DNA from 3 places in the Vibrio sp. BS-M-Sm-2 genome. Region 3 is predicted to be linked to each of the others. Evidence: riboswitches for the same ligand, from Rfam matches in the RefSeq annotation. Region 3 holds a riboswitch; each other region holds the start of a gene.
What was found. Region 3 has a riboswitch for thiamine pyrophosphate ahead of thiC (phosphomethylpyrimidine synthase ThiC). Riboswitches for the same ligand answer to the same signal wherever they lie in the genome.

Region 1 (5,650 bases), on a different replicon from region 3:
GATCACCCAACAGATCCATCTTACGTGGTAGAAAATGATGATACGAATCGTGAGTTAACGGTTAAAGGTGAAGGCGCGTGCCCGCAAGGCGTGGGTAAAGAAGATAATGCTGGCGTACTTTACTTTAATAACTCATTTAATGTGAATCAACAAAGTAACGATTTTGTTGTCGAGTTCGATCTTCGACGTGGCCTAAAGAACAGTTCGACATTCCCTGATTACACCATTCAAAGAACGTCTGTAAGCCTTATTAATACGGCTGAGACAGGAAACATTGAAGGTACTGTAGCGACAACAACTTTTGGAGCTTGTAACCCTACAAATGACAATACCTTCGTCCAATCGGTTTATTTGTATGAAGGTGACATCGCTAAAGCTAACATGGCTCCGATTGGCGGCAGTGATGAAGTGAAACCGATCACTTCAGCGTCAGTGGCAATGAATGAAGCACAGACTAACTATGAGTTCTCTCTGGGCTTCATTGATCCAGGTACTTACTCATTGGGTTATACCTGTACTGCGCAGTACGACAGTGATGAAGACAATGCTGATCCGGTTGCTGATGGTTTTGAAATCTATGATGTTCAAAATAGTGTTCAGGTAGTGGTTGGTCAGGATAACCAAGTATCGTTTTAAATCTTTGACGTGATTAAGCATTCGAATAAATACGGCCTCTTATTTGGAGGCCGTTTTTGATCATGTCACCTAGCAAGCATGAATTTGATGCGCATTGAGTGTGACTCTAGGGAAGTGATAATGTAACGTTGTATCTCTTACTCTAACCTAGCGAAATGTACTCCGGCGTTGATTATGAAATCTAGCTTAAGCATTCGATCTTATACCAAGCAATTTAATACCCATGCCCATGATGACCATCATCAATTGGTATTGCCGATCCAAGGCAGTATTAATATCGAAATGGTGGGGTATGCCGGCAAAGTGGCGGTGGGCGAATGCGTGGTGATTCCAGTAACCACCGCGCATGCGTTTAAGGCGGATGAAGCAGCGCGGTTTATTGTCGCGGATATGGCGGAGTTGCCGCAGCATTTGTTAGAGCATGAGCTTTCGGTTTTCACGATAACGCCACCTTTGATGAGCTTCTTGTTGTTTGTAGAGAAGCAGTTGGAATATCAGGTCGATAGCGGTATTGAGTCATCAATTTTGGATGTGTTTTCACTGCTGTTAGAGCAACAACAAGTGAGCAAGAGCATCGACCCAAGAATCCGCGCCGTACAAAGGCTGATAGCGGATAATTACACGCAGCCGTTATCCATTTCACAACTTGCAGAAACGGCCTGTTTGAGTCCTACTCAATTCAAAAAACGCTTCAAAGAATGCCTGGGTATCAGTGCCCTTAAATACATCACTCGATATCGTATGGAGAAAGCTCAAGCCTTGTTAACCCACACAGATTTACCTGTTCAATTGATCGCTGAAAATGTGGGATATAGTGATGTTTCTGCTTTCAGTCGCCGCTTCTCTCAGCACTTTGGAATGTCTCCAAGGGCGTTTCTAGGCTCAATGAAAGACAGTCTTTAGAAACAACAATAGCGTCCTTTCGGCAAACTAACTTTTATCAATCTTCATTATTATCTATTTCAGAACTGAAAATTGGGTAATAGAAATGAATCTTGCCATCAATCGCGTTAACGAATTCCAAACGGGCACTTTAGCCATCTTGTTTGCTTCCATTTTATGGGGCACGACAGGCACCGCCGCAAGTTTTGCGCCTGATCTAAGCCCATTAGCGATTGGTGCTTTCTCTATGGGTGTCGGCGGCCTAATGCAAGCGGGCTTAGCGTATCGAAAAATCCTATTAGTCCTTGATCAACTTTTGCAGAATAAGAAGCTGTTGGCAGTGAGCGCTTTGGCTTTGGCGGTCTATCCTTTAACTTTCTATTCTTCAATGAAATTATCAGGCGTGGCGATTGGTACCGTGGTTTCGATTGCAACCGCACCTTTCTTTTCAGCACTGTTAGAGTGTCTGATTAGCAAAAATAACAACATCAACAAACGTTGGCTCACTAGCTTTGCGATTGGTGTCGTGGGTATTGGGTTGTTGGTGTTTTCAGAATCTTCATCGACGAATGAATCCGGTGATGATCTAAAGCTGTTAGGTATTGCTTTGGGGTTGCTCGCTGGGTTGTGTTATGCCATTTATTCTTGGGCGACCAAAGCACTGATCGACAAAGGGATTAAGTCACAAGCGGCAATGGGCAGTATTTTTGGCCTTGGTGCGATGCTGTTGCTGCCAACGCTCTGGTTTACTGGTGAGAACCTGTTTTCCTCGCAGATTAACGTATTAGTCATCAGTTATCTGACGTTAATCCCACAATGCTTGGGCTATATCGCGTTCAGTTTTGGTTTACGCCACGTGACCGCGAGTAGCGCCAATCTGCTGACTCTGTTTGAACCAGTAGTCGCAGCGGTGCTTGCCGTCTGCGTTGTCGGTGAGCTGATTCCTTTTATAGGTTGGCTAGGTATGTTTCTGATTGTGCTGTGCTTGTTGATACAGTCGAAGCCATCTAAAGGCACGTTATAAGTATTTGTTTTGTTGAGCCTAATTGAAATTTATTCATGCGTAATTCTTATAATTGAATAAAATCAGTATCTCAGTTGTGAGAGTGCTGTTACTATCGCTATCAATAGTCGGGGGGCATATACCTTATTTGGTGTTTGCTGAGATCGTTAATCGAGACCCGTTGAACCTGATTCAGTTAACACTGGCGTAGGGAACTATAAGCACTCGATCTACGTCTGCACCCATGAAAACTTTCATGAGCCTAATGCGACTTCTCCTTCGATCAGTGTTCGTTCTCCTACGTCTTGTAAGATAGTAGGAGCGACAATGACACACAGTTCTATTTCAAAAGATTTAACGCCAAAATCCTCAACACAGCAGCACTCTGCTGAAGACACGATTCGCACGAATACTCCGATTGTTTTAACCATCGCTGGCTCAGACAGCGGCGGCGGTGCAGGGATCCAAGCTGATATTAAAGCCATGTCTGCTACCGGTAGTTTTGCTTGTTCTGTGATTACCGCTATCACTTCCCAGAACACTCAAGGCGTTTCCGCCATTTTTCCTATTCCACTCGACCATGTCGCTAGTCAGTTAGATGCGGTTTTTACTGATCTCAATATCGTGGCAGTAAAAGTCGGCATGTTGGCCGATGCGCAAATCATCAAAGTCGTTGCAGACAAAATTAAGCAGTATCAACCTAAGCACTTAGTGATTGACCCTGTGATGGTCGCGACAAGTGGTGATCTGCTGTTAGAAAACTCGGCTATCACCACGCTGAAACAAGAGCTGATTCCGCTGGCAGACATCATTACTCCTAACTTGCCAGAAGGCGCTGCACTTACAGGCAAAGCTGTCCCTGAAAGCGAAGCAGAAATGCAGGGCATGATTGAAGACTTACGCGCACTAGGTGCTAAAGCCGTTCTCTTGAAAGGCGGTCACTTAGAGAAGGATGAAAACAGTAACGACTTACTGATTCTGCCAACCACATCTGCTCTGATTAGCGCGAAGCGCTTTCCTACTAAAAATACCCACGGCACGGGTTGTACGCTCTCTTCTGCTATCGCTTCTTTCTTGGCTCAAGGCAATACGCTTCCAGAAGCTGTCGACTTAGGTAAACAATACATTTCACGTGCTATTGCTCATGCTGATGAGTTGCAAGTCGGTCAAGGTCACGGCCCGGTAAATCACTTCTTCGTTGGGCACGGTAATGTCCGTTAATACGGTTGGTGTTCAACTCAGCAATGCCTCCTTACGTTATAACGACAGTGAGCACGCGACCTTGTCTGGGTTGTCGCTTAGCTTAAACGCAGGTAAGTGGACGGTATTGTTGGGTCGAAGTGGCTGCGGGAAAACCACGGTATTGCGTTATTTTGCAGGTTTGCTGGAAGACAAGGTGGAGTGGCAGGGCACATTGGCAACGTCTGATGAATTGCCTTTAACGGATCGCATTGCTTACATGGCGCAGCAAGATCTGTTGCTGCCATGGCTATCGGTCATCGACAATGTTTGCCTGAGTCATCGTTTTCAAAATCCAGCTTCTGATAAAGCACTGCAAATCAATCAAGCACTCGAGTTATTAGCTGCGGTTGGTTTGGCTGATTGTGCGAATGCGATGCCGGATCAGTTGTCTGGTGGCATGCGCCAGCGTGTTGCTTTGGCTCGCACCTTAATGCAAGACAAGCCAGTGGTGCTGATGGATGAGCCGTTCTCTGCGCTGGATGCGGTAACAAGACACAAGCTGCAAAGTTTAGCGTGTGAACTGCTAAAAGGTAAAACCGTTGTGTTGATCACCCATGATCCACAAGAAGCGGTGCGTTTGGCGGACAATTTGTATGTGTTGCAAGGCACACCTGCGAGTGCTCAGTCTTTATCTGTGCCTCTCACGTCAACACCTCGAGTGTTAGATGGTGAATGTGCTGAGTTGCAACAAGCGATCTTAGCTCAGTTGGAACGTGATTATGAATGATTTAACGCGAAGCGAAGTTGGGGCTCGTTCAACCGACATACAGGCTAGCACTGAACGTCCTCGTCAGATGAATCCCGTTATGCGTTTGCTTATCAGCAGCGCCGTGATTCTCGGTTTATGGCAACTGGTGGTGGTTATCTTCGAGATGCCAAGCTTCATTCTGCCAGCTCCCGCAGAAGTCTTCATCAAGCTAATTGAACGTTACGATGTGCTACTCAAACACACTTGGGTGACTGCGCAGGAGATCTTACTTGGTCTATTGCTCGGTTTATCCATGGGGCTGTTTTTCGCCCTACAGATGTTGATGTTCGAACCGTTGAAACGCTGGTTGTTGCCTATCTTAATTGCTAGCCAAGCTATCCCTGTGTTTGCGATCGCGCCAGTATTGATGTTGTGGCTAGGCTATGGCATCGCGTCAAAAGTGGTGATGGCGGCGATCATTATCTTCTTCCCCGTGACCACTTGTTGTTACGACGGCCTGCGAAATACACCGACGGGCTATCTTGATCTTGCCAAGACCATGGGTGCATCGAAATGGCAATTGTTGCGTTATATCCAACTGCCTGCTGCGCTGCCAACTTTGGCGTCTGGCATTCGTGTGGCTGTGGTTATTGCCCCAATTGGTGCGGTTGTCGGCGAGTGGGTGGGTTCGAGTGAAGGGCTGGGTTACCTAATGCTGCAAGCCAACGCACGCATGATCATTGATGAGATGTTTGCTGCCTTATTCATCTTGGCGGTGCTATCTATTTCGCTCTATTTCATCACAGACAAATTACTTAAAAAAGCTATCCCTTGGGAGAACCAGTGATGGTTAGCTCAATAACTCTTTGTTTAATAAAGCTTCGCTCAAGGCTATTTATCTAAACAAACCTCGTTAAAAATTAGATCGACAAACACAATAATAATATTCAAAAGGAAAGGTTAACTGTGAAAAATACAAAATTGATAGGTGCAGTGGCACTGCTTGCTTCATTGGTTTCAGGTCATGCTCTAGCGGACTCTGAACAAAAGAAACTGACATTGATGTTGGATTGGTTTGTGAACCCGAACCACGGCCCGATTGTGATCGCTCAAGAGCGTGGCTACTTTGCTGACCAAGGTCTAGATGTTGAAATTCAAGAGCCAGCAGACCCAAGCACACCAGCAAAATTGGTCGCGGC
Region 2 (5,650 bases), 350 kb from region 3:
AGTGCAAGCCGTTTTAATTAGGGCATCGTTTATTTAGCCAAGCGTTTGGAAGCAATTTATGCATATTCATATCTTAGGAATTTGTGGCACCTTTATGGGTGGTGCTGCGGTATTGGCTCGTCAACTAGGTCACAAGGTTACCGGTAGTGACGCGAATGTTTACCCACCAATGAGCACTTTGTTGGAATCTCAAGGGATTGACATTATTGAAGGGTTCGACCCTAGCCAACTCGAGCCAAGGCCGGATCTCGTGGTTATCGGTAACGCGATGAGCCGTGGTAACCCGTGTGTTGAGTATGTATTGGATAACAATCTTAGATACACCTCTGGCCCTCAGTGGTTGCAAGAATTCTTGCTGCATGACCGTTGGGTGTTGGCGGTATCGGGAACGCATGGTAAGACCACGACATCAAGCATGCTGGCTTGGGTCTTGGAAGACTGTGGCTATGCACCGGGCTTTTTAGTTGGCGGTGTGTTGGGTAACTTTGGTATCTCTGCTCGCCTTGGTGAAAGCATGTTCTTCGTGGTCGAAGCTGACGAATATGACAGTGCTTTTTTCGATAAACGATCTAAGTTCGTCCATTACCACCCAAGAACCTTGGTCATGAATAACCTAGAGTTCGATCATGCGGACATCTTCGATGATCTTGAGGCGATTAAACGTCAGTTCCATCACTTAGTGCGCACTGTGCCAAGCAATGGCCGTATTTTCTCACCTAAACAAGATGTGGCTATTCAAGATGTTCTATCTCGTGGCTGTTGGAGTGAGACTGAATCAAGCGGCGAGCAAGGCGATTGGGATGCTAAGAAGTTAGTCAAAGACGGCTCTCAATTTGAGGTCTACTTCCAAAATGAATGTGTTGGAACGGTAAACTGGGATTTAGTGGGCGACCACAACGTAAACAATGCCTTGATGGCGATAGCAGCTGCACGACACGTAGGTGTGACTCCTGACTTAGCGTGTGAATCACTAGCTACTTTCATTAACACTAAGCGCCGCTTGGAGTTTAAAGGCGAGGTGGCAGGTGTTTCTGTTTATGACGATTTTGCTCATCACCCAACGGCGATTGAACTTACGCTAGGCGGGTTACGTAATAAGGTCGACACTAAGAAGATCATTGCCGTTTTAGAGCCTCGTTCTGCCACCATGAAACGTGGTGTGCACAAAGAAACCTTGGCTGATTCGTTGAAGCAGGCGGATTCTACCTACTTATTCCAACCGGGTAACATTGATTGGTCGGTTCAAGATGTTGCAGACGCTTGTCACCAACCTGCACACGTGAGTGATGACATGGATGCATTCGTTGCTAAAATTGTCTCAGAGGCACAAGCGGGTGACCAAATCTTGGTAATGAGTAATGGTGGCTTTGGTGGTATTCACCAAAAACTGTTGGATGGATTGGCACTCAAAGGCTAACGGCATCCACGACCTTATAATTTGAAGTAATTGAGAACATGACAAAACACGATAAAGCGATAACTCTTGCTTTCACTGGCGCATCCGGTGCGCCTTATGGCCTACGTTTACTTGAATGCCTTTTGGCGGCCGATTATCAGGTCTATTTGCTGATTTCATCGGCTGCGCGAGTGGTATTGGCGACCGAGCATGAGCTTAAGTTACCTGCTGGGCCGGATGCGGCGAAACAAGCTTTGGTTAAACACCTTGGCTGCGCCCCAGAAAAGCTTGTGGTGTGTGGCAAAGACGACTGGTTCTCACCGGTTGCCTCTGGTTCAGCAGCGCCTAAGCAGATGGTAGTGTGTCCATGTTCTGCGGGAAGTTTGGCTTCGATTGCACACGGCTTGTCGGATAACTTGATTGAGCGAGCAGCAGACGTGGTCATGAAAGAGCGAGGTCAACTGTTATTGGTAGTTCGTGAAACGCCATTTTCTACGCTTCATCTAGAGAACATGCACAAACTATCGACCATGGGCGTGACGATCATGCCTGCGGCTCCGGGGTTTTATCACCAACCTAAGTCTATTGAAGATCTGGTCGACTTTATGGTGGCGCGTATTCTTGATCATCTTGGTATCGAACAAGGTTTAGTGCCACGTTGGGGCTACGATCAACGTAATTGATCCAAACTTGATAGCTTATTGTTAAAAATCAAATTACAATTCTGAACACTCATCGGGGAGCGAACCATTCAAATAATGAATGCGAGCTGAGATCAAGCAGATGCTTGGGACCCGTAAACCTGAACCAGATAATGCTGGCGTAGGAATTGAGTTAGGAACAACCTCTACCGTTCTCCTCCCTCAAACCTGTGCCGCTCAGACTATGGAGAGCGTCCAGTGAAATTCACATTAACTACTCTTGCTGTTACTACAGCGATCTCTTTTTCTGCCTTTGCTGCAGACAATACTTTGACCGTATACACCTATGACTCTTTTGCTGCGGATTGGGGCCCTCGTCCTGCCGTTGAAAAAGCATTCGAAGAAAAATGTGGTTGTGATGTGAATTTTGTCGCGCTAGAAGATGGCGTCTCTATCCTGAACCGTTTACGTCTTGAAGGGGGCAATAGCAAAGCCGATATCTTGCTAGGTCTCGACAACAACCTGATGGCTGAAGCGAAAGCGACGGGCTTATTGGCTGAGCATAATGTTGATACTTCATCAGTAACGCTTCCTAATGGTTGGAACGATAGCACTTTTGTTCCCTATGACTTTGGCTACTTTGCTTTTGTTTACAACAAAGAGAAGTTGGCAAACCCGCCGAAGAGCTTGAAAGAACTGGTTGAGCTGCGAGATGATCTTAAGGTTATCTACCAAGACCCACGTACATCAACACCAGGTCAAGGCATGATGCTTTGGATGAAGTCGGTATACGGTGATGAAGCGACAGCAGCATGGAAGAAGCTTGCTCAGAAAACAGTGACTGTAACCAAAGGTTGGTCTGAAGCTTATTCTATGTTCCTAGAAGGTGAGTCGGATTTAGTGTTGTCTTACACAACGTCTCCGGCTTACCACATTATTGCTGAGAGCGATTCTAAGTACGCAGCAGCAAGCTTCGAAGAAGGGCATTACACTCAAGTTGAAGTGGCCGCTAAAGTTAAAGGCAGTAAGAACGAGAAACTGGCTGATGATTTTATGGCGTTTATCCTAAGTAATGAATTCCAATCGGCGATGCCAACAGGCAACTGGATGTACCCAGTGACCGATATTGAGCTTCCAAAAGGGTTCGAGCAACTTACGGTTCCTCAGAAAGCGCTAAGCTTCACGCCTGAAGAAATTGCCGCTAAGCGCAAGCCTTGGATCCGAGAGTGGCAGAGCGCACTTACTTTTTAACTTACTATTTAAAAAATGAGCTTTCTAACGTACTTTAAAAAAACTAGCTTTCTGTATTTAAAGGTTCATTCGTTATGTTTGGAGTGAACCATTTACGGTAAAAAATCAATTTATGATAAAGAAAACACCTAAGGTCGGGATCTGGGTTGCGATACTCATTACCGCCTTCGTGGTTTCAGCAGTTGGGGCATTGCTTAGCAATGCCCCTTCTCTTGATATCAGCCAAGTATGGTCCGATCCCTACTATTGGCATGTAACGAAATTCAGCTTTTATCAAGCGACACTCTCAACAGTGCTGAGTGTTGGCTTTGCTATACCTATTGCTCATGCGCTGTGCCGTAGACAATTTTTTGGACGCGCTTTGTTGTTAAGGTTGTTCGCGTCCACCTTAGTCCTGCCGGTGTTAGTCGGTGTATTTGGCTTACTTGCGATCTATGGTAATAGTGGTTGGTTAGCTAAGTTTTTGGCGAACTTCGATATTGAACTGCCATTTTCGATTTATGGCTTGAATGGTATTTTGTTGGCGCATGTTTTCTTTAACTTGCCTTATGCTAGTCGTTTACTTTTGCAAGCGTTAGATACTGTGCCTGCCGAGCAGCATAAACTCTGTGCTCACTTAGGCATGAGCCATTGGAATAAATTTAAATGGGTTGAATGGCCGAGGCTAAGGCAGCAATTACCGCATGTGTGTGGCTTAGTGTTCATGCTGTGCTTCACCAGCTTTGCTACCGTGATGGCGTTGGGTGGTGGTCCGAAATCGACCACCATTGAGCTCGCCATCTATCAAGCAATCAAATTCGACTTTGACCTGCAGGCTGGCGCGCTACTTGCGATATGGCAAATGCTGCTGTGTGGAGTGCTCGCGGTCAGCATTCAACGCCTATCGAAACCTATTTCTGTGACGGCCAGCCAGTTGGCGGAAGAGAAATATTTGGTTAAGGACAGCTGGTGGTCAAAAGCTTGGGACAGCTTCTGGATCATCATAGTCTCAATGCTGGTATTGCCGCCATTAGCTATGGTTATCGTCAGTGGTATTAACTCGCAAGCACTGACAGTACTCAGCAGTGAGCCGTTTTGGGCGGCATTAATGACCTCGGTTAAAGTCGCGTCATTAGCAAGTGTTATCGCGGTTGGTATTGGTATCGCGATACTACTGACCAGCAGAGCATGGCGCTTACAGAATAAGAACTTTCGAGCCGATAAAATCGAGCTGATTGGCACTATTATCTTAGTCACTCCGGGGCTAGTGATCAGTACGGGTATCTTCCTACTATTACGCTCATTTACCGATGTGTTCAGCTTGGCTTTCTTTATCGTGATTGCCGTCAACAGTTTAATGGCACTGCCTTACGTAATTAAAACCTTAGCTCAACCTATGCTGCATTTGTCTCAGCAGTACCAGTATGTGTGTGCAAGCTTAGGAATGACAGGATTCACTCGCTTTAGGTTGGTGGAGTGGCGCGCATTACGTAAGCCGATGGCGCAAGCCTTCTCGATCAGCTTTATGCTGGCGATGGGCGACTTAAGTGCGATTGCCTTATTTGGTAGCCAAGACTTTAGAACACTGCCTTTGTACCTATTCCAATTGCTAGGCAGCTATCAGATGGAAGCCGCAGCCGTTGTTTCGGTTAGTCTGCTGCTGTTGAGTGTGGGCAGTTTTAGCTTCATTGAATTTTTATTTACTCGAACCTCAAATCTCAATGCTAAAAAGTTAAGGAACCGATGATGTTAGTGATGAAAGATGTGGATTACCACTATCACCAAGAGTTGTTTAGTTTTGATTTCCAAGCTGAGCAGGGCGATATTGTTGCTCTGATGGGACCAAGTGGTGCGGGTAAATCAACGCTACTTGCATTGGTTGCTGGGTTTATTGAGCCGACATCGGGTGAGATCTCGGTGGCAGGACAATCATTGATTGGCAAAGAAGCGCACCAACGCCCGCTGGCGATGTTGTTCCAAGAACACAACCTATTTGCTCACCTCACGGTGCGTGAAAATATTGGCTTAGGCTTGCATCCGGGGTTAAAGCTTACGGCAACCCAAAAGCTCGACGTTGAGCAAGCGGCTGCGCAGGTGGGTGTAGCGGAGTACTTAGATAGGCTGCCTGAACAATTATCTGGTGGGCAACGTCAGCGTGTCGCACTGGCGCGTTGTTTTGTTCAACCACACGATATTTGGTTACTTGATGAACCTTTCTCTGCGCTTGACCCTTTGCTACGCGAAGAGATGTTGAGCTTGGTAAAACGATTAGCGGCAGAGCGCAACATCACCGTCTTGATGGTGACACACCACTTAGGTGACGCTCGCAGTATTGCGAACAAGTTTGTGTTTGTCGCATTGGGGAAGGTGTTGGTTGAAGACT
Region 3 (5,650 bases):
CGAACCTCTGGTGTTCGGGTTGTCATGCCAATGGCATTGCCCGGTAGCTAAGTTCGGAATCGATAACCGCTGAAAGCATCTAAGCGGGAAGCGAGCCTTGAGATGAGTTTTCCCTGGCGCTATAAGTGTCCTAAAGGGTTGTCGTAGACTACGACGTTGATAGGCAGGGTGTGTAAGTGCTGCGAGGCATTGAGCTAACCTGTACTAATTGCCCGTGAGGCTTAACCATACAACACCCAAGGGGTTTTGTGGACTCAAAGAAATACCAAACGCTTGAATGAGTTTGAAGAGAAATAACTTTTATAGCTCTATTAAATAGAGAAGCAGCTTTCCGAATTTTAAAATTTGCTTGGCGACCATAGCATTGTGGACCCACCTGATTCCATGCCGAACTCAGAAGTGAAACACAATAGCGCCGATGGTAGTGTGGGGCTTCCCCATGTGAGAGTAGGACATCGCCAGGCTTTAAATTTGAACACTTGTCAGCGACGACAAGTCTTCCACTGCGGAGTGGTAGTTCAGTTGGTTAGAATACCGGCCTGTCACGCCGGGGGTCGCGGGTTCGAGTCCCGTCCACTCCGCCACTTATTCGATAACCTCGCCTAGTGCGAGGTTTTTTCGAATCTGAAGTAATGAAAGTTTTAGGGGTGTAGCTCCAATTGGCAGAGCAGCGGATTCCAAATCCGCGTGTTGGGAGTTCGAATCTCTCCACCCCTGCCATATTTAAGGCTCTAGCAGAAATGCTAGAGCCTTTTTATTTTCTGAATCAAATATACGCTATTAGCGGAGCAGCGGATTCCCCGACTTACCAAAATAGCGCGTGTTGGGAGTCTAAACTTCCATCCTTGCCATATACTAAAGCCTCAGCAGAAATGCTGGGGCTTTTTTACGTCTGTTGCTTCTGAAAAGTAATGTTGGGATAGCTAGGCGCCCCTGGCATATTTAAGGCTCCAGACTACGCGTCCCCGCAGAAAACTTGGAATCTTCTTGCTTTCTATTTATTCGATAATTCGTATCTTTAACAGAACTTAGCCTTAAAAGTGTAAGTGCTTACTTATCTCAGCTTCTTTTATAAACAATCGATAGCACAAACCACACTTCTTTATGAGAATTATTCTCAATATTTTGTTACATTTTGGTCGTTATTACTAAAAGGCAACAAATATGGATATTTCCCGTCGTAAGTTTATTCAATCATCTCTCGCTATATCTGCACTAACCGTCCTGCCGGCTTGTTCAATGAAGCAGTCTGTTGATGAGCAAGGAAAGTTCGTTTATGACTTAACTGCTGAGCCCTCAACTGCTGAGTTGGTAAAGGGGTTTAATACTAATGTTTTATCCTTTAATGGACAGATTCCAGCGCCGATTATTCGCTGTCGACAAGGCGAAAAGGTAACGATCCGATTTACCAACAAGCTTTCAGAACCGACGACAATTCATTGGCATGGACTGAGAATTCCAATCGAAATGGACGGGGTTCCTTTCTTAAGTCAGCCTCCTATTATGCCCGGTGAAACGTTTGTCTATGAGTTTACCCCACCAGATGCGGGTACTTTTTGGTATCACCCACACATGAACAGCGTTAAACAACTGGGTATGGGCTTAGTCGGCCTTATTATTGTTGAAGAGAGCGCGCCAGTTCAGTTCGATGAAGAGCATGCTCTGATGCTTAAACATTGGCATATCGACAAACAAGGTCAGTGGAAAGACTTAATGATTCCCCGCCTCAGCGCTCGTATGGGCACGCCAGGAGAGTGGAGTAGCGTTAATGGAGTACATGAACCTATCTATCAATTGAAGCAGCATGCAACGACTAGGCTCCGTATCGCTAATGTTGATAACACGATTACCTATCCGATTGCTATTGAAGGGGCAGAAGCATGGGTCATTGCCATTGATGGTAACCCTGTAAAGACACCTTATAAGCTGACTCAACATAAAATTGGCCCAGGTATGCGTGTCGACCTTGGGCTGATTGCTCCTAAGGTGGGCGAGCAAGTGAGTGTCCTTCAAATGAAGGGGCGTTTTCCGTTCTCCTTGTGTGAGTTTGAGGTTGTAGATTCAACGTTAATAGAAGGCCAAACACTTCCTTCATTGCCTCTGAATCCCGTGCCTAACTTAGATCTCGCCAACGCAGAAGAAATCGAATTTGTGTTTGAGTGGGAAGGGGCGGTATCACCAGTATCTAAAGATGGTAAGTCCATGCCTAAGTTTTGGCTTACTAATAAGCGAGCATGGGAGGGAATGAGCAAAGACAATATTCCAGAGCCGTTGGCGACTTTAGAGTTAGGTAAGACTTACATATTCGATCTTAAGAACGTCACTCAATATCATCACCCGATTCATATTCATGGTCATACATTTACTGTATTGGAACTTGATGGTAAAAAAATTGAAGAACCTTTCCATACCGACACTGTGTTACTTGGGAAAAATGGTCGAGCGAAAGCTGCGTTTGTTGCAGACAACTCTGGACGTTGGATGTACCACTGTCATGTCATTGAGCACATGAAAACGGGACTAATGGGATATATTGAAGTTAAGTGACACCTGTAACGTTTAATTTTTGCGCATGCATTCTTAGTTTCTACCCTCGCTTTTATCGGCGGTAAAGCTAGAATATAGGGATTGTTATTTGGGAGGATTCATGGGTCAGCTATCTATTTTAGGTTTTATTGCCATTGGTGGCGCATTTGGTGCTTGTTCGCGCTATTTGATTTCAGAGTTATGTGTAGTGATGTTAGGGCGTGGCTTTCCTTACGGTACGTTGACCGTTAACGTGATCGGCTCTTTGATTATGGGCTTGCTCATCGCCGCATTCGAAAATGAGATGATTGCGACTGAACCATGGAGACAGATCATTGGCCTCGGTTTCCTTGGAGCACTGACTACGTTCTCTACATTTTCGATGGATAACGTGCTTCTTATGCAGCAGGGCGCTTTCTTTAAGATGGGGCTTAATGTGTTGCTCAACGTGGTTCTCAGTATTTCAGCAGCATGGATCGGCTTCCAACTTTTGATAAAGTCTTAAAACTTTCTTACGTTTTGTTAACAACTCGGCTTGGTTTATCCAAGCCGTTTTTATATACTCGATCGAACTTGTCGGAGTGCCATATGGCTGAGACCGTTAACTCGGGATCCGTTGAACCTGATCAGGCTAATACCTGCGAAGGGAACAAGAGTAGATATCTAACTAGAATCCTTCTAGAGATCTATCTCCAGATCACAACTGTATTTCTTACCGTGATCCCTCTTGTAGCATCTAATCCGTCAAGCATTTTTATCCCAATAAATAATGGCTAAAAGCCAAGGAAAAATGCTATGTCGAGTCGTAAACAAGCAAGACTGGAAGCGAAGAATTTCATTGATTCTTTATCCGTACAACCCTATCCAAATTCAAAAAAAGCTTACATCCAAGGATCTCGAGAAGATATCCAAGTCCCTGTGCGAGAAATATCACTCGCAGATAGCCTTGTCGGTGGCACCAAAAAAGAGCCTGTATTCGAATCTAATGAGCCTATTCATGTCTACGATACCTCCGGTGTTTATACCGATCCTACGCATGAAATAGACCTTTATAGCGGCCTTCCTAAGTTGCGAGAGCAATGGATTGAAGAGCGTGGCGATACGGAATTGCTCGATGATGTAAGCTCTGTTTACACCAAAGAACGTTTAGAAGATGAAACCCTAGACGACCTTCGTTACGGAAACCTGCCTAGAATTCGTCGTGCTACTGGCGACCAATGTGTAACTCAACTGCATTATGCTCGTCAGGGTATTATCACTCCTGAGATGGAGTATATTGCGATACGCGAGAACATGGGACGTCAGAAGTTTGCTGACGAACAACTTAATCACCAACACCCTGGCCATAACTTTGGCGCCAACCTACCTAAAGAAATTACCCCTGAGTTCGTGCGTAAAGAGGTCGCTGAAGGCCGAGCTATCATCCCTTCGAACATCAACCACCCAGAATCAGAACCTATGATTATTGGCCGCAACTTCTTAGTGAAAGTGAACGCCAATATCGGTAACTCTTCAGTTAGCTCTTCGATTGAAGAAGAAGTTGAGAAGCTAGTATGGTCGACTCGCTGGGGCGGCGATACCGTAATGGACCTTTCCACTGGCCGTAATATCCACGAGACTCGTGAATGGATCCTACGTAATAGCCCGGTGCCGATTGGTACGGTTCCTATGTATCAGGCGCTTGAGAAAGTGAATGGCGTAGCCGAAGACCTTAACTGGGAAGTGATGCGCGATACCTTGATTGAACAAGCGGAGCAGGGCGTTGATTACTTCACTATTCATGCCGGTTTGCTTCTTCGTTACGTTCCTATGACGGCTAAACGTGTGACTGGCATTGTCTCTCGTGGTGGATCTATCATCGCGAAATGGTGTCTTGCACATCACCAAGAAAGCTTCTTATACACACACTTCCGCGAGATCTGCGAGATCTGTGCGAAGTACGATGTTGCTCTTTCACTAGGTGATGGCTTGCGTCCTGGCTCTATTGCAGATGCCAACGATGAGGCTCAATTCTCGGAGTTACGTACTCTAGGTGAGTTAACTAAAGTGGCTTGGGAATACGACGTTCAGGTGATCATTGAAGGTCCTGGACATGTACCTATGCACCTTATTAAAGAGAACATGGACGAGCAGTTAGAGCACTGCCATGAAGCGCCTTTTTATACATTAGGTCCACTGACTACAGATATCGCACCGGGTTATGACCACATTACCTCTGGTATTGGCGCGGCCATGATTGGTTGGTACGGCTGTGCGATGCTTTGTTATGTAACACCTAAAGAGCATTTGGGCTTACCAAATAAAGAAGATGTGAAGACTGGCTTGATTACTTACAAGCTGGCAGCACATGCAGCAGACTTGGCCAAAGGACACCCAGGTGCACAAATCCGAGATAATGCATTATCAAAAGCTCGTTTTGAATTCCGTTGGGAAGACCAATTTAATCTAGCTTTAGATCCAGAAACAGCACGTTCTTTCCACGATGAAACTCTGCCACAAGAGTCGGGCAAGGTTGCTCACTTCTGCTCTATGTGTGGACCTAAGTTCTGCTCGATGAAGATTTCTCAAGAAGTTCGAGAGTATGCGAAAGACACAGAACAAGTAGCTGCAGATCAGGCTATAGAGATTAAGATGCTAGATAACCCGTTGGAGGGAATGCGTCAAAAATCGCAAGAGTTCCGTGATACTGGCTCTGAACTTTATCACCTTGCTGTAGGCGCAAAAGAAGCTCAATTAGAGGAATAATGACAGTGAAGATTCTCATCCCATCTCAATACATCGAGTTAACGGGGGAGGTTCAAAACTGTCTATTGGTTGCTAAGCAACAAGGTTTAGCAACTGATGCAGTTGAGTTGGGTGTAAGCCCAACTCAATACTTCTCTATCGTTTATGCTCAACAAGCATTATCTATTGGCTTTGCTCGTGATGTTGATTCATTGGCGGAGTGTCAGTTAGCGCAACTGAGCCATGTTGTTGATTACAGTAATTCAGTTGCGTTGACCGATGTGTGTTCTGCTTTGACCCAAGCTTCGAACACCGTCTATATCGGAGTCTCCGATGATTCAGCTGTGTTAGATATCTGGTCACACTTAAATGCTAATCGCGTTATCAAGAGTGACACTAC

Region 1: it holds a riboswitch for thiamine pyrophosphate, as region 3 does, so the genes downstream of both, thiD (bifunctional hydroxymethylpyrimidine kinase/phosphomethylpyrimidine kinase) here and thiC (phosphomethylpyrimidine synthase ThiC) in region 3, are expected to answer to the same signal.
Region 2: it holds a riboswitch for thiamine pyrophosphate, as region 3 does, so the genes downstream of both, thiB (thiamine ABC transporter substrate binding subunit) here and thiC (phosphomethylpyrimidine synthase ThiC) in region 3, are expected to answer to the same signal.

What each region holds. Positions count from the first base shown of each region.
Region 1 is NZ_CP167895.1:1,149,510-1,155,159, forward strand. Features, by position in the region: gene AB8613_RS21065 (DUF4382 domain-containing protein) at 1-636, shown strand, start outside; gene AB8613_RS21070 (AraC family transcriptional regulator) at 811-1,539, shown strand; gene AB8613_RS21075 (DMT family transporter) at 1,625-2,542, shown strand; TPP riboswitch at 2,641-2,752, shown strand; gene thiD (bifunctional hydroxymethylpyrimidine kinase/phosphomethylpyrimidine kinase) at 2,849-3,742, shown strand; gene AB8613_RS21085 (ABC transporter ATP-binding protein) at 3,732-4,490, shown strand; gene AB8613_RS21090 (ABC transporter permease) at 4,483-5,298, shown strand; gene AB8613_RS21095 (ABC transporter substrate-binding protein) at 5,418-5,650, shown strand, end outside.
Region 2 is NZ_CP167894.1:2,307,060-2,312,709, forward strand. Features, by position in the region: gene mpl (UDP-N-acetylmuramate:L-alanyl-gamma-D-glutamyl-meso-diaminopimelate ligase) at 59-1,417, shown strand; gene AB8613_RS10570 (flavin prenyltransferase UbiX) at 1,456-2,079, shown strand; TPP riboswitch at 2,123-2,242, shown strand; gene thiB (thiamine ABC transporter substrate binding subunit) at 2,296-3,288, shown strand; gene thiP (thiamine/thiamine pyrophosphate ABC transporter permease ThiP) at 3,401-5,014, shown strand; gene thiQ (thiamine ABC transporter ATP-binding protein) at 5,014-5,650, shown strand, end outside.
Region 3 is NZ_CP167894.1:1,956,722-1,962,371, forward strand. Features, by position in the region: rRNA gene AB8613_RS08860 (23S ribosomal RNA) at 1-229, shown strand, start outside; rRNA gene rrf (5S ribosomal RNA) at 349-464, shown strand; tRNA gene AB8613_RS08870 (tRNA-Asp) at 508-584, shown strand; tRNA gene AB8613_RS08875 (tRNA-Trp) at 644-720, shown strand; gene AB8613_RS08880 (multicopper oxidase family protein) at 1,165-2,547, shown strand; gene crcB (fluoride efflux transporter CrcB) at 2,648-3,031, shown strand; TPP riboswitch at 3,094-3,192, shown strand; gene thiC (phosphomethylpyrimidine synthase ThiC) at 3,322-5,271, shown strand; gene AB8613_RS08895 (thiamine phosphate synthase) at 5,271-5,650, shown strand, end outside.